3 regions of the Terribacillus sp. 7520-G genome follow, and region 2 is predicted to be linked to each of the others. Evidence: predicted binding sites of a transcription regulator. Region 2 holds the regulator's gene; each other region holds the start of a gene.
What was found. Region 2 encodes Rex, which represses fermentation and respiration genes when NADH is low (regulators of the CRP and FNR family bind a similar motif). Its sites were predicted from a motif close to TTGTGAAATATTTCACAA; they were not measured.

Region 1 (4,893 bases), on a different contig from region 2:
CAATGAAGATGGCTGCCACGATCGGTACGTTGATGAATCCGAACATCTCTTGCAGATAATTATATAACCCGCTAGGGAAGAAGATGATGAATGGTGCGATGATGATGGAAATGACACCGACTGCAATCGCGAATATACGTCCTGCTTTCACAAGCTCGGAATCGGTCGCGTCCTTACGGAAAAGAGGTTTGTACAAGTCCAAAGTGAACAATGTCATCGTACTGCTCAAGGCACCATTGAACGAACTGAGGATGGCGCCGAACAGGATGGCTGCAAAAATACCAGTTATGGCTGTAGGCAGCAAATCGATGACCAAAGTTGGATAGGCATCATCCGCCGTTTTCAATGTATCCCCGTAAAGATGGAAGGCTATCGTACCGGGCAGCAGCAGATAAAGAACACCGAACATCTTGAAGAAGCCTGTCAAAAGGACACCTTTTTGCCCCTCGGCCAGATTTTTTGCCCCTAGCGATTTTTGGACGATTGCCTGGTTGGCTGCCCAGTAGAAGAGGTTGTTTACAAGCAACCCGGTAAAGATTGTCGGCCACGGAACATTGGCATCATTGCTGCTGTCGATTGCATTCAGTTTTTCGGGATGATCGTTTATCAGCTTGTCGATGCCTCCGGTGATGCTGCTGTCTCCCAAGGTCCAAAGGCCCAGCAGTAAAATACCTATACCACTTACAATCAGGGCGATGCCATATAAGGTATCAGCGGCCGAAATCGCACGCAGACCCCCGAATACCACGTAGCCAAGGCTGACTAATCCGATCACCCCGGCAATCAACGCAACCGCCCAAAATGTACTGATATGTAATCCGCCAGTTAAATCAAATATGGAATCCAGCACTAATGCCCCGGAATAAAGGACAGTCGGCAAGAAAGAAGTCATATAGCCCAGAATGAACAAAACAGATACGAACTGACGCGTCCGCATATCAAAGCGTTGTTCAAGAAAGTCGGGTATGGTTGTGATCCCCGTTTTTAAATATCGGGGAAGGAAAAGAAATGCAAGGACGAACAAAGCAAGCGGTGATGTGACTTCCCAGGCCATCGCAGTGAAGTTGCCGCCGAACGTCTGACCGTTCTGTCCGACCAGCTGTTCCGTGGATAGGTTTGTCAGGAGCATCGAACTTCCGATTGCTATTCCAGTAAGACTGCGGCCTCCGAGGAAATAACCGTCCGATGTTGCAAGATCGATCCCCCTCGTCTTGCGCCAGGAATAATAGGCGATACCGATCGTCACAAGGATGAATGATAGAATGATGAACGCATAAAGCATGACTGTTCCTCCTTATACTTTCGAGCAGATGTTACTGTGATTCTCTTGATGGGATACCCCTGACTTTCTTTGGCCAAACCTATTTGGATGTTTGGATCCGCTTCCTTGATTTTTTTGTTAAATAAATGGGTTTTGGTTTGTATCGAGGACTTTTCTGTTGTATCTTAAGCCAATGTCATGCTTTAAAAGGAGGATTAAAATGTCTTTAGCGAGCAGGCAGTTCAAGCCTGCGACAGTCATCGCCGTCCTTATGATCTGTGCTTTTGCCATCGGGACGACGGAATATGTAGTGACAGGGGTGCTCACCCATATAGCCCAGGACCTTGGAGTCACAATTGCAGCTGCCGGTCTTGTAGTCAGCATGTATGCGCTTGGTGTTGCGGTATTCGGCCCGCTGATGACGACACTTTCGGTCAAGCTGCCCCGCAAGCCGATGCTGCTTTTATTCATGCTGATATTCATCATCAGTAATATTATCAGTGCGACAGCGCCAAATTTTACGGTATTGCTCATTTCAAGGGTCACTTCCGCATTCATCCATGGTCCGTTTTTTGCATTGGCATTCGTCATGGCAAGTGAGCTGGTGGAGCCGCGCAAACGGGTCCAGGCAATCGCGGCAGTCAACGGAGGCCTGACGATTGCCATCATGATCGGGGTGCCATTCGGGGCCTACCTTGGTTCTCTCATTGAGTGGCGCCTTGTATTCTGGCTGATTGCATTGCTCGGGATCATAGGTTTCATTGGCTTGCTCATTTGTGCGCCGAATACGAAGCCCGAAGAAACCCCGCGCATCAAGCAGGAGCTTAGTGTGTTCAAGCATAAGCAAGTGCTGCTGACGATAGCCATCATCATTTTTGGATATTCAGGTGTATTCACTGCTTATACGTATATTGAACCATTGCTGCGTTCGGTCACCGGCTTTGGCGGTATAGGTATCATGATCAGTCTGTTCTTTTTCGGAATGGGCAGTGTGATCGGTAATTTTTCCACACCCAAATTGGCTGGAGGGAATGTGACCAGGACGCTTATCTATGTGTTTGCAATACTGACAGTGATCCTATTGCTGTTTCCGCTGGCAACGCCACATGCCGTCGCAGCTGTTTTGGTCATCGGCCTGTTCGGGGCAGGGGCATTCGGCACGACGCCTTTATTACAGTCGAAAATCGTCATGGCAGCAGCCGAAGGTCCGACAATCGCAGCAGCCACAAGTGTCTCCGCGTTCAATCTAGCCAATGCCGGAGGAGCTTATATAGGCGGGCTCGTATTGGATGCAGGACTCGGATTCACATGGCTGACCGTCATCGGGGCCGGGATATCCATCATCGGCATACTATTATCTGCCATCAGCTTTCGGGAAGGGAAAAAAGAAACCGAAGCCGCTTAAACTATTGTAAGTCCTGATATATTCCTGCATACTAGAGTAAATTCGGGGCAGGGGGGAGCAGGACATGGATCCAGTGTTGAGAGATTTCAAGACCATAATCGAAACGGAACGGCTTATCATCAGGCAGCCGCTAATCGGTGACGGGAAAGCTGTCAATGAAGCGATCAAGGCCTCGTTGCCGGAGTTGAAAAGGTGGATGGCTTTCGCACAGGAATTGCCAGCACCAGAGGAAACCGAAGCAAATATCAGGCAGTCGGTTGCAGATTGGATCAATCGGACGAACTTGCGTATGCTCATCTTTCACAAGGATACGGGAAAATTCATCGGGTCCAGCGGTTTTCATGCCATCGATTGGGATATTCCAAAAGTTGAAATAGGCTATTGGATGGATACACGCCACACCGGTCGTGGTTATATGACCGAAGCCGTAGGGGCGCAGACGGAGTATGCTTTTACCGAGCTTGGTGTCCGGCGGATCCAGATACTCTGCGATGAGGAAAACAGTGCAAGCCGGGCCGTCCCGGAACGGCTCGGGTATAAGCTGGAGGGGATACATCATTGCGACAGCCTCCGTGCCGATGGAAAGACAGTCCGCAATACGGTGTATTACAGCAAAACCAGATAACGTATGGATTACCAATAAATGAGCATAAATTACATAAAACGTTCAAATTTTGTTCACTACTTATTCGTATTCTCTCTTTTTGCCGGTGTTAGAATGTAAAATGAACTGTTTACTTACCGGGCAAGTCTGGTCTTTTTGGCTGCTTTGTATTACACTAGTTTCTGGATTGTTGTCAGACACTGCCGATCAGGCAGTGTGATTATGTGTTTCCAGTTGAATTTCTGCAGCTTTTAGGTATTGCGGAAGGTTCATTGTGAAATACTTATCAAAAACCCTATTAAAGCGAAGGGGTCGTTTTCTTATGCAGAGGGAAAATGACACATTCGTGAACTCAGGTAAAGAAAGGAAGGGAAGCAGGCGCATGCTTAAAAAATTGAAACCCTTGAGTCTTCTGTTGTTCCTTGCCCTGCCGCTAATGCTCGCCGGATGTTCAACACCGGAAGTGCTCGATCCGAAAGGACCAGTGGCAAGTCAGCAAAGTGACCTTATTATTCTATCAATCATCTTCATGCTTACAATCGTTGCGGTTGTATTCGTACTGTTGACGATCATCCTTGTCAAGTACAGAGAAAGAAAGGATCACGATAAGTACAGCCCTGAATTACACGGCAGCACGCTGCTCGAGACGATCTGGACGATCATCCCGATCATCATCGTCATCATCTTGGCTGTCCCAACCGTCAGAACGATCTACTCATTAGAGGACGCGCCTGAGCCGAAAACGGCTGAAGCTGCGAATGAGGATCCGCTGGTGATCCACGCAACATCCATCAACTGGAAATGGGTATTCTCCTATCCGGATGAAGACATTGAAACAGTGAACTATCTGCACATCCCGATTCACCGTCCGGTGGAATTCAAACTGACCTCCGCCGATTCCATGGCTGCTCTATGGATACCGAGCCTGGGCGGTCAGAAATACAACATGGCAGGCATGCAGACGACACTATATCTGCAGGCCGATGAAGCAGGCGTCTATAATGGACGGAATGCCAACTTCACAGGAGAAGGCTTCAATGAACAGCGATTCAAAGTCTACGCTGAGGAAGAAGCCGATTACGATCAGTGGGTGGAAGAAGTGCAAAACTCCGCTCCGGAACTGACACAATACGAGTATGACAATCTTCTGATTCCTGGTGTATATGACGGAACAGCTGAATTCAATGGTACGCATTTGCAATGGATCGACCATTCCAAAGATGCGGAATACACATTGGAAGCATGGGATCGCCTAGGCTATGAGCCGAAGAATCCGCATGCAAAAGACAAATCTCAACATATCTTGCCTGAAGACGAAATTCCATACTATCAGCAAGACAATACTGTAGACTACTCGGATGAAGACATGGACTCCAAAGAACATGCACATGCGAGTCACGAGTAACAGAGAGAGGGGGAAGAGTTTTGGACTTAAAATGGAATGAGTTTATCATTACCGGCGACCCATTGATCCTGGGTGCACAGATCAGCATCTTACTCGGCGGTATCGCCGTTGTAGCTGCCCTTACTTACTTTAAAAAATGGAGTTGGCTATGGAAAGAATGGCTGACTTCCGTCGACCATAAGAAACTGGGTATCATGTATATCCTCAGTGCCCTTTTA
Region 2 (4,893 bases):
CCAGCTCGGCAATGCGTCTTTCGCGTTTCCGGATTTCCCGCTTGAGTGCCTTGTCCTGGTGATAAGTGGATTTATTCTCCTGTCTGGCAGCTGACTGCTTCGTTTCTGCAGCAGATGCCTCCAATTCCGCAATTTCCTGCTGCTCCTGCTTCTTCTCAAGGAAATAATCATAGTTGCCTAGGTAGGAAACTATCTGTTTGTCTGCAAGTTCCAGCACCTGTGTGGCAATTTTGTTCATAAAGTATCGGTCATGGGAGACAAAGAGGATGGTGCCAGGGTAATCAGCCAATGCACTCTCCAATACTTCCTTGCTATCCAGATCCAAGTGGTTGGTAGGTTCATCCATGATTAACAGATTCGATTTCTGCATCATGAGCTTGGCCAGTGCGAGGCGGGCTTTTTCCCCACCGCTCAATGTATTGACCACTTTCAGGACGTCATCGCCAGTGAATAGGAAATTACCGAGGATGGTCCGGATATCCTTTTCGTCCATAAGCGGATATTCATCCCAAAGCTCAGCCAGAACGGTCTTGGAAGAATGGAGTTCAGTCTGTTCCTGATCATAATATCCGATGCTGACGCCGGTACCCAGCTCTACTTGTCCGGATTTAGCGGGAAGCTTTCCGATGATTGTCTTGAGCAATGTCGTTTTACCAGTTCCGTTCGGACCAGTAAGGGCAATGCGATCCTGACGGTTCATATGGAAGGTGACATGCTCGAAGACAGGGGAGGCACTCTCCGGGTATTGATAAGCTAAGTCCTTCACTTTCAATACATCATTCCCGCTGCGTCGATCGATATCGAATGTGAGTCTTGCAGATGATGCATCCTGGAGCGGACGATCGATTCGTTCCATTTTTTCCAGTTGCTTGCGTCTGCTTTGAGCCCGTTTGGTGGTTGTAGCACGGGCAATATTCTTTTGGACGAATTCCTCCATCTTTTTGATTTCGGCCTGCTGCTTTTCGTATTGCTTCATTTCCCGTTCAAAATTGGCAGCTTTCTGTTCCAGATAGCTGCTGTAATTTCCTTTATAACGGACAGAGTGATTATGGGCTATCTCAATGACGGTATTGACTGTTTTGTCGAGGAAATAACGGTCGTGCGATACGACTACGACAGCTCCCTGATAGCTGCTCAAATAACCTTCCAGCCAGTCCAGCGTGGAAATGTCCAGATGGTTGGTCGGCTCATCCAGTATCAATACATCCGGTTTTTGAAGCAGCAGCTTCCCTAAGGCAAGCCGGGTTTTCTGTCCGCCGCTCAAGGAACCGATAGGGGTGGACAGATCTTTATCGCCGAAATTAAGCCCGTTCAATACGGAGCGGATATCCGCTTCGTATTGATAGCCTCCATTCAGGCGGAAAGCCTGCTGTTTTGTATCATAATTCGTCAATAGCTGCTGGTAAGCCGCTTCATCGGAAATAAGATCGGGGTCGCCCATCTTTGCTTCCAGACGGCGTAATTCTTCTTCCTGCTGGATCAAATCAGCAAAGACGGTCTTCATTTCCTCCAAGATGCTCTTTTCGGACTCCAAGCCTGTATGCTGTTCCAAATAACCTAGGGTAGCATCTTTTGACAGGAATACATTCCCCTCGTCATAACTCAACTCCCCTGCCAGGATCTTCAGCAATGTCGATTTACCGGCACCGTTGCGACCGACGATGGCCAAACGATCCTGTGTTTGTACTTCCAGCTTTATATTTGATAAAATGACATCTGCGCCAAATAGTTTTGTAATATTGTTCGCTTGCAATAAAATCATCTTGTTCACCTCATACTATCAGTGTATCCTATGTGACAAAACAGTAGCAAGCGCCGAATTCCTGCGCGTATACGCTTTCATGCGGATGGACATCGTGAATGGATTTGTTAAAATGGAGACAAGATGCCCCAATCTCATCTTCTTTGTGAATCTGTACAAGACTTTCCTTCTCTTATCTGTTAGAATAAGGTGTTAACTATAATCGTACTTTGTGAAAGTATCATATCGTAACAATTCAAGGACGAAGCCGCAGGCAGCATCTGTAACTCCTTGCAGATGCCGGAAGGGAACCTGTCTGCAACCCATCATACCGTCTACTCGGAATGGGGCTGGGTCATATTCAGAAAAGGTAACAGAACCATGCTGTTCTAGTCCGAGAGGCCTTTTTGACCAGCTGCATGGCTGCACGAAGTTCGCTTTTGGAAGCTGCAGGCTTTAGGAGGAAAAATGAGCATGTATATGGATCAAAATAAAATACCAAAAGCTACGGCAAAGCGGCTGCCCCTTTATTATCGGTTCCTTAACAGCCTGCATCTGCAAGGCAAAACAAGGGTTTCCTCGAAGGAACTCAGTGAATCGGTGAAAGTCGACTCGGCCACAATCCGCCGTGACTTTTCCTATTTCGGAGCACTTGGCAAAAAGGGCTATGGCTATAATGTAGAGTACTTGCTGAACTTCTTCCGGAAGACACTGGATCAAGACGAGATCACGAAAGTGGCACTTATCGGGGTCGGTAATCTTGGTACAGCATTCCTGCATTATAATTTCACGAAAAATAACAATACAAAAATCGAAATGGCATTCGATACCGATCCCGGAAAAGTGGATCATAATATCGGCGGGGTCCCCGTCTACCATATCGATGATTTAGAGAAATATATCGGCAATGTAAGCGCAGCTATCCTGACGGTGCCGGCGCATGCTGCCCAAGCAATCACGGACCGCCTTGTCGAATGCGGTATTGCCGGAATCCTGAATTTTACCCCTGCGCGTATCGCAGTGCCCAGCAATATCCGTGTGCATCATATCGATCTGGCAATCGAATTGCAGTCATTGGTTTATTTTTTGAAGCACTATTAATTCCAATTCCCGCACCTCTCAAGCAGAGGTGTTTTTTCTTACATAAATTCACTGATGATCATACTTCCTTAATGCGTTTTACTCGGTTAGACTGGGGAAAGGTATCAGGAAAAGAAGGGACGTAAAAGAATGTGCCAGCAAGCCGCCATCACTTTACAGAAAGTGACGTATGAAATAAATAAGCATGAAATCATCCGCAATGTAACGGGCAGCTTCACCAAAGGCAGGATTACAGCAGTCATTGGCCCCTCAGGTGCTGGAAAGACATCACTTTTTCGGTTATGCAATGGTATGCTGTCACCAACAAGCGGGAGCATCCTGATCGATGGAAAGGATATTGCACAGTATGATCCGGTTGCCCTGCGCCGTCATGTGGGCGTCGTCCTCCAGCAGGCAATCATGCTTGAGGGCAGTGTCCGGGATAATTTGGAATTGCCGCTGCAGTTAGCTGGAAAGGGGCTGTCAAATGACATGGCAGAACAAATCACCAGGTTAGTGGGACTGGAGCGGGATATATTGGATCAAAACAGCAGGGATTTGTCAGGCGGGCAAAAGCAAAAGGTCTCCATCGCCCGGACATTGCTGAACAAGCCGGAAATCCTGCTGCTGGATGAGATAACATCTTCTTTGGACCGAGTTTCCAAGCAGGATATCGAGAATCTCATTAAACGGATCAATAAAGAGCATGGAACCACTGTCATCTGGATCACGCATAGCCTTCAGCAGGCACAGTCGGTGGCCGATGAAGTCTGGGTCATGATGGATGGGGGAATTGCCGAAGCGGGGGCCGTTGAATTATTGGATGATCCGGGGAATGAAGCTGTCAGAAGCTTTGTCATGGAGGCGGAAAAATGACTGTACAAGCCATGTTGCTTACTTTGATATTTGTCCTGATCCCGCTTTCTCTGTCCAAGACATTGCGGCTGGGACTTGAAAAGGATACACTCGTTGCCACCATTCGTTCCATCATCCAGCTGTTTGCAGTCGGATATGTATTGCAGTTCATCTTCGATTCGGAAAATATCATGTATATCCTCCTGATGGTGGCACTGATGATCGGTGCAGCAACACAAAACGCCAGGAAAAAAGGGGCATCCATCAGAGGCATCACCTGGAAGCTGGTGCTTACCTTCATTGTTATTGAAATACTGACACAAGGGATATTATTGGGGCTGCGGATCACACCGCCGACTGCGCAATATATCATTCCGTTAAGCGGGATGGTGATAGGGAACTCGATGGTGCTGGGCATTTTGTTCCTGAATCGCTTCACTGCGGAAGTGGCATCCAGAAAAGAGGAGATGGAGCTCATTTTATCACTGGGCGGTACACCGAAACAAGCGATCCAGCAATCATTGCTTGCGTCCATCAAGGCAAGCACGATCCCCACCATCGAGAGCCAAAAAACGATAGGTCTTGTTCAGCTGCCTGGTATGATGAGCGGGCAGATCATTGCCGGAGCCGATCCGCTCCAGGCAGTCATGTTCCAGCTGCTCATTCTGTTTCTTTTGCTGACAACTGCAATCGTGACAAGTATCATGCTGGGCTTTTTATCTTATCCGACGAGGTTCAATGAGCGGATGCAAATTACCGAGAATAGATAACCAATGATAAAAAATGCCGCCCCTTGGTTGGGCGGCTTTCTATTTTACAGGGAAAGGTTCCAAATCGCTATCGATTATAGCGGCATCATAGACGAAGCTGACGGTCCCTGCCTGCTGCCAAACGCCGACTTCATAATCGGCCTTTTCTCCATATAAAATAAGGTTCACATCAGCAGCTGCGTAGGACGCCTCCTGGCTCATTTCCTCGCGCTCACATTCATTGATGCATTTCAGTAAACCCTCGATGTATCCTTTGTCGGTAATCGTTTCTGATGGCTCTGCTGCTTCTGCCTTGTATACTTCTATCCGTTCGATCTTATCCTTAATGACTGTCTTCTCATCGAAGGCAGCAAATGTCCAGACAACCACTCCGGTAATCAAAAGGCATATAACAATGAAACTGATAGTCTTGGCAATCATATGTAAGCCCCCGATCTTTTCTCCATC
Region 3 (4,893 bases), on a different contig from region 2:
AGTCAAGAGATGAATCTTGATTACCTTGTGATAGATTTGTCGGGTATTTCGCAGATTGATCATGTTGTGAGCAATTCCTTACTGAAGATAGCCACCTTATTAAAGCTGACCGGCGTGACACCGATCTTGACCGGCTTTCACCCGGATTTGGCTCTGAAGGCCCTATCTTTGCAGATGGAATTGAAGGAAATCATCATAGAAGCCAATTTGGAGCGTGCGCTCCATAAAATAGGTCTCCATTTGGAAAAGCGGGAGACACTGTAAACCAGACATCACACTGATATGTCTGGTTTTTTTTGTATCCATTTTTGATGGTAAAATAAGGTGGGAATTAAATGAAGAAAACGCTCGTTCATAAAATGAGGATAGCTGCTTTATGGTTCTGTACGTATTCGTGGATGACACCGCTTCTGGAAGTACACGGAGGAGGCAGAGCTTGTCCATGCGGCATGGAAATCAATGGGCTTGGGATTCTATCAGAAGCATGGCTATATAGTGTTCGGTAAGGTGGAGGATCACCCAATCGGCTGTACCCAATCCTATTTGGTGAAGAGGCTGTAGGAAACTTTTTGGCAGACTAAACCGTAATAGAGGAAAAGGGGGAACAGATATGATGACATATGCGTTTGAAACAATTGAGATGAAAGCATTAACCGGGAAGATGAAGAAGGATTATCGGAAAGTTGTCCAAGAATATGCCCGGGATGGCTGGCGTTTACATAGCATGAACCCAATTCCGGGTTATGATGGGATGGCACTCAGCATCGAACTGATCTTTGAAAGGGAAGCTTAAGGGGTGGAAAGATGAACATCAGAGAAATAGCTGAGAGAGATAATCAGCCAGTCGAGCAGCTGATTCGGACTTGCTTGAAAGAATTCGGAGCCGATAAGCCAGGAACAGCCTGGAGTGATCCCGATCTTGGCCGTTTCCATTCCCTGTATCAGAAGCCAGGCTCGAGATATTGGGTGGTGGAGCAGGAAGGTAAGATCGTTGCGGGCTGCGGAATCGGGCCCATTCCCGGACATCCGGAAGTTTGTGAGCTTCAAAAGATGTATGCGGCCAAAGATACGCGCGGAACAGGTATAGCCCATGATTTATTGCAGACAGCCCTTACCTTTGCCCGCCGGCATTATCGTCGCTGTTATCTTGAAACGTTAAGCAGTATGGCCGCTGCAAACCGCTTTTATCTGAAGAATGGATTTCGGCGTATGGACAAGCCATTAAGTGAAACGGAGCATTACGCATGTGATGTTTGGTATATCAAAGACTTATAATACACTGGAAGGAAGACGATGCATTGCATTTCAAACCAGTTTTGGAATTACTGGAAGCCCGCGGTATCTCCTATGCTATCGGCGGTTCGCTCCTCCTGTATCTGAAAGGACTGCCTGTATGCCCGAATGATGTCGATATACTAGTTGAAAGAGAGTGCTTTGCTTGCGCGAAGGAAGTGCTTCAGGCAAGTGCTGTCACATATGAAGATAAACCTGCCCAAGGTATCTTTTTAACAAGAGCTTGCATAACCTTCGGGATGTCGGATGGTTTGCAGGTGGATTTGATGACTGACTTTGCAATTCTATATGAAACCAATGTCATCCAAATGCCATTCACTGCCATCAAGGAACAAACAAAGGATGGCTTGCTGCCGCTGGGCAGTATGGAAGCTTGGTATGTGATGTATTGGCTATTGCCAGGCAAGGAAAAAAAGCGAGCTTTGATGGAAGACTATTTTCATAGCAATGGCCTTGCAGATCCTTCATACTTAAAGCAGGCTCTCACGCTTGGTTTGCCAGAAGCTGCAAACTTCGCGATCAGCCGTTTATTAGCGGATGCATCAAGGAATTAATTACCTACGATCATTTTATATGAACTACTAGAAAATCCCTTTCCAAAGGGATTTTTTTATTTGTTAACAAAGCTGTGACGATTACGCCACAATTTGTTCAATATTTCACAATCACAAATAGGAATAGGGGAGTATACTAAACGTAACAGGACAATGTGACTAATTTCACATAGTTTCCGATAAAATATGACAAAGAAAGAAGGCGGCAAAATGGATGTTGTAGAGCTTTCGCGAATCCAGTTTGCATCAACGACATTGTTCCATTTCCTATTCGTTCCATTGAGTATAGGATTGGCATTCATCATAGCAATCATGGAAACTCTGTACGTTGTCAAAAAAGATGATAAGTACAAAAAAATGGCGAAGTTCTGGGGACATTTATTCCTGATCAACTTTGCAGTCGGTGTCGTGACCGGTATACTGCAGGAATTCCAATTTGGAATGAACTGGTCGGAATATTCCCGTTTCGTAGGGGATGTCTTCGGTGCACCGCTTGCAATAGAAGCATTATTGGCATTCTTCATGGAATCCACCTTCCTTGGTTTGTGGATTTTCGGCTGGGATCGTCTGCCGAAATGGGTGCATGCCCTATGTATTTGGCTTGTTTCCTTAGGTACGATTTTCTCCGCATTCTTCATCCTGTCAGCCAACTCATTCATGCAGCATCCAGTAGGGGAAGTACTGCAAAATGGCAGATTGGAAATGAATGATTTCTTGGCAATCCTGACAAATGGCCAGCTTTGGGTTGAATTCCCGCATACTATCTTGGGATCATTTGCAACCGGAGCCTTGTTCATCACCGGTATAAGTGCCATCGCATTCCTGCGTAAGAAGCATGTGGAATTCTATAAAGGTTCCTTTAAAGTGGCGATCATCGTCGGTTTGATCAGCGGTATCGGTATTGCGCTGTCCGGGCACGAACAGGCACTATATCTTGTGGAAACACAGCCGATGAAAATGGCTGCCAGTGAAGGCCTTTGGGAAGACAGTGCCGATCCGGCTCCATGGACTGTTTTCGCCAATATCGATACAGAAGCGAAAGAAAATTCGGGCGAGCTAAAAATTCCGTACCTGTTGAGTTTCTTATCTTATGGGGAATTCAAAGGTTCGGTCGAAGGTATGAATACACTTCAGGAACGTTATGAAGATCTATATGGACCTGGCAATTACATGCCGCCGGTCAAAACGACATTCTGGAGTTTCCGTGTCATGTCTGTACTTGGCGGTGCAATAGCTGCCCTTACCATCTGGGGAGCGTACTTGTATGCACGTAAAAAACTTATCAATAGTAAATGGTATCTGCGTTTGATGATCATAGCCATCAGCTTCCCATTCATCGGAAGTTCGGCAGGCTGGATCATGACGGAAATTGGTCGTCAGCCATGGGTTGTATTCGGTTATATGAAAACAGAGGATGCAGTCAGCGCAGGGGTGACTGCAGGAGAAGTATTATTCTCCCTCATCACTTTCTCTGTTTTGTATCTGATCTTGTTTGCGGTCATGATCACTTTGTTCGTCCGTGAAATCAAGAAAGGGCCGGACCACGATATCGAGAAGACAGACCCGATTGCAGATCCGTTCACGAAGGAGGGTCAACATGCTTTCTCTTAATGAATTCTGGTTCATTCTCGTTGCTGTCTTGTTCGTTGGCTTCTTCTTCCTGGAAGGCTTCGACTTCGGAGTCGGAATGGCAAGTAAGTTTGTAGCCAAAAATGATTTGGAAAGACGCGCGTTCATCAATTCAATCGGTCCATACTGGGATGCCAATGAAGTATGGCTGATCACAGCGATCGGTGCGATGTTCGCTGCATTCCCAAATTGGTATGCATCCATGCTGAGCGGATTTTATCTCTGTTTCGCGTTCATTCTCTTCGGATTGATCGGGCGCGGTGTTGCGTTCGAGTTCCGCGGCAAAGCGGAGCATCCGACTTGGCGAAAAACATGGGACTGGGTGATTCTGTTTGGCAGCATCATCCCGCCGCTTACTTTCGGCATCATGTTCACAGCCTTGATTCAAGGAGTGCCGATTGACGAAAATATGACAATGCATGCCGGAGTATCCGATGTCATCAACTTTTATACCGTTCTTGGCGGTGTGACACTCACCATGCTTTGTGCATGGCATGGCCTTATCTTCGGTACACTACGGTTGATGGACACATTGCGTGAACGCTGCCGCAAAGCAGCGAAGAGCTTGCTGCCCATCAACGCGATTTTACTGGTGGCATTCCTTGGTATGACATTCTTCAAAACGGACATGTTCAGTGTCCATGGCAATATTTTGGAGTATCTATTCATGGTCGGTGTTCTCGTTTACATCGCATCGGGTTATTTCATCACACGCAAACGAGATGGCTGGGCATTTTTGATGTCAGGCTTGATCATGATCCTGCTGATCGCTTCCGTGTTTATCGGTCTGTTCCCACGGGTAATGATTAGTTCCATCAGTGAAGCATATAGTTTGACGGTGCAATCAGCGTCTTCAGGAGATTACTCTTTGAAAGTCATAACCTATATCAGTTTGGCATTGCTGCCATTCGTATTAGGCTATCAAATCTGGAGCTACTACGTTTTCCGTAAACGAGTGGATCATAAGGAGCATATGGAATACTAATGGGCAGAAATTTAATGGCTTATAAAGGAATAAAAACGGTGCTGCTAGGGCTCTCCGCATTGACGCTTGCGCAAGCTGTGGCCATTATCTTTCAGGCGAAATGGCTTGCGGAGACCATTACGCACCTATTCCATGGTGAAAGTTTTCAATCTCAAATCCCACTTATAGGCTGCTTTATAGCAGCCTTTCTTGCTAGACAGCTATTGCAGCTGATCATCAAGAAAGTGTGTTTCCGCTTTGCAGAGGCAACTGTCGAGGATATGCGAAAGGCATTCCTGGAGAGTGTATTCAAACTTGGACCCCGCTATACAAGACAGGAAGGTACCGGGAATCTGGTCACTTTCTTGTTGGAGGGAGCAGGAAAATTGCGCGATTATCTGGAGCTGTTCCTGCCAAAGCTTGTGTCCAATATGATCACGCCATGGCTTGTAT

Region 1: the regulator Rex is predicted to act here: its motif matches at 3,543-3,560, upstream of qoxA (cytochrome aa3 quinol oxidase subunit II).
Region 3: the regulator Rex is predicted to act here: its motif matches at 2,001-2,018, upstream of CHH53_RS14210 (cytochrome ubiquinol oxidase subunit I).

The regions. Positions count from the first base shown of each region.
Region 1 is NZ_NQFP01000024.1:41,943-46,835, forward strand. It holds gene CHH53_RS09495 (solute:sodium symporter family transporter) at 1-1,282, opposite strand, end outside; gene CHH53_RS09500 (MFS transporter) at 1,482-2,666, shown strand; gene CHH53_RS09505 (GNAT family N-acetyltransferase) at 2,731-3,291, shown strand; gene qoxA (cytochrome aa3 quinol oxidase subunit II) at 3,653-4,675, shown strand; gene qoxB (cytochrome aa3 quinol oxidase subunit I) at 4,696-4,893, shown strand, end outside.
Region 2 is NZ_NQFP01000043.1:49,042-53,934, reverse strand. It holds gene CHH53_RS14765 (ABC transporter ATP-binding protein) at 1-1,762, opposite strand, end outside; gene CHH53_RS14760 (redox-sensing transcriptional repressor Rex) at 2,216-2,842, shown strand; gene CHH53_RS14755 (ABC transporter ATP-binding protein) at 2,972-3,697, shown strand; gene CHH53_RS14750 (ABC transporter permease) at 3,694-4,446, shown strand; gene CHH53_RS14745 (hypothetical protein) at 4,486-4,866, opposite strand.
Region 3 is NZ_NQFP01000042.1:4,795-9,687, reverse strand. It holds gene CHH53_RS14230 (GAF domain-containing protein) at 1-264, shown strand, start outside; gene CHH53_RS17410 (hypothetical protein) at 336-506, shown strand; gene CHH53_RS14225 (DUF4177 domain-containing protein) at 611-793, shown strand; gene CHH53_RS14220 (GNAT family N-acetyltransferase) at 805-1,275, shown strand; gene CHH53_RS14215 (nucleotidyltransferase family protein) at 1,299-1,847, shown strand; gene CHH53_RS14210 (cytochrome ubiquinol oxidase subunit I) at 2,058-3,458, shown strand; gene cydB (cytochrome d ubiquinol oxidase subunit II) at 3,445-4,461, shown strand; gene cydD (thiol reductant ABC exporter subunit CydD) at 4,461-4,893, shown strand, end outside.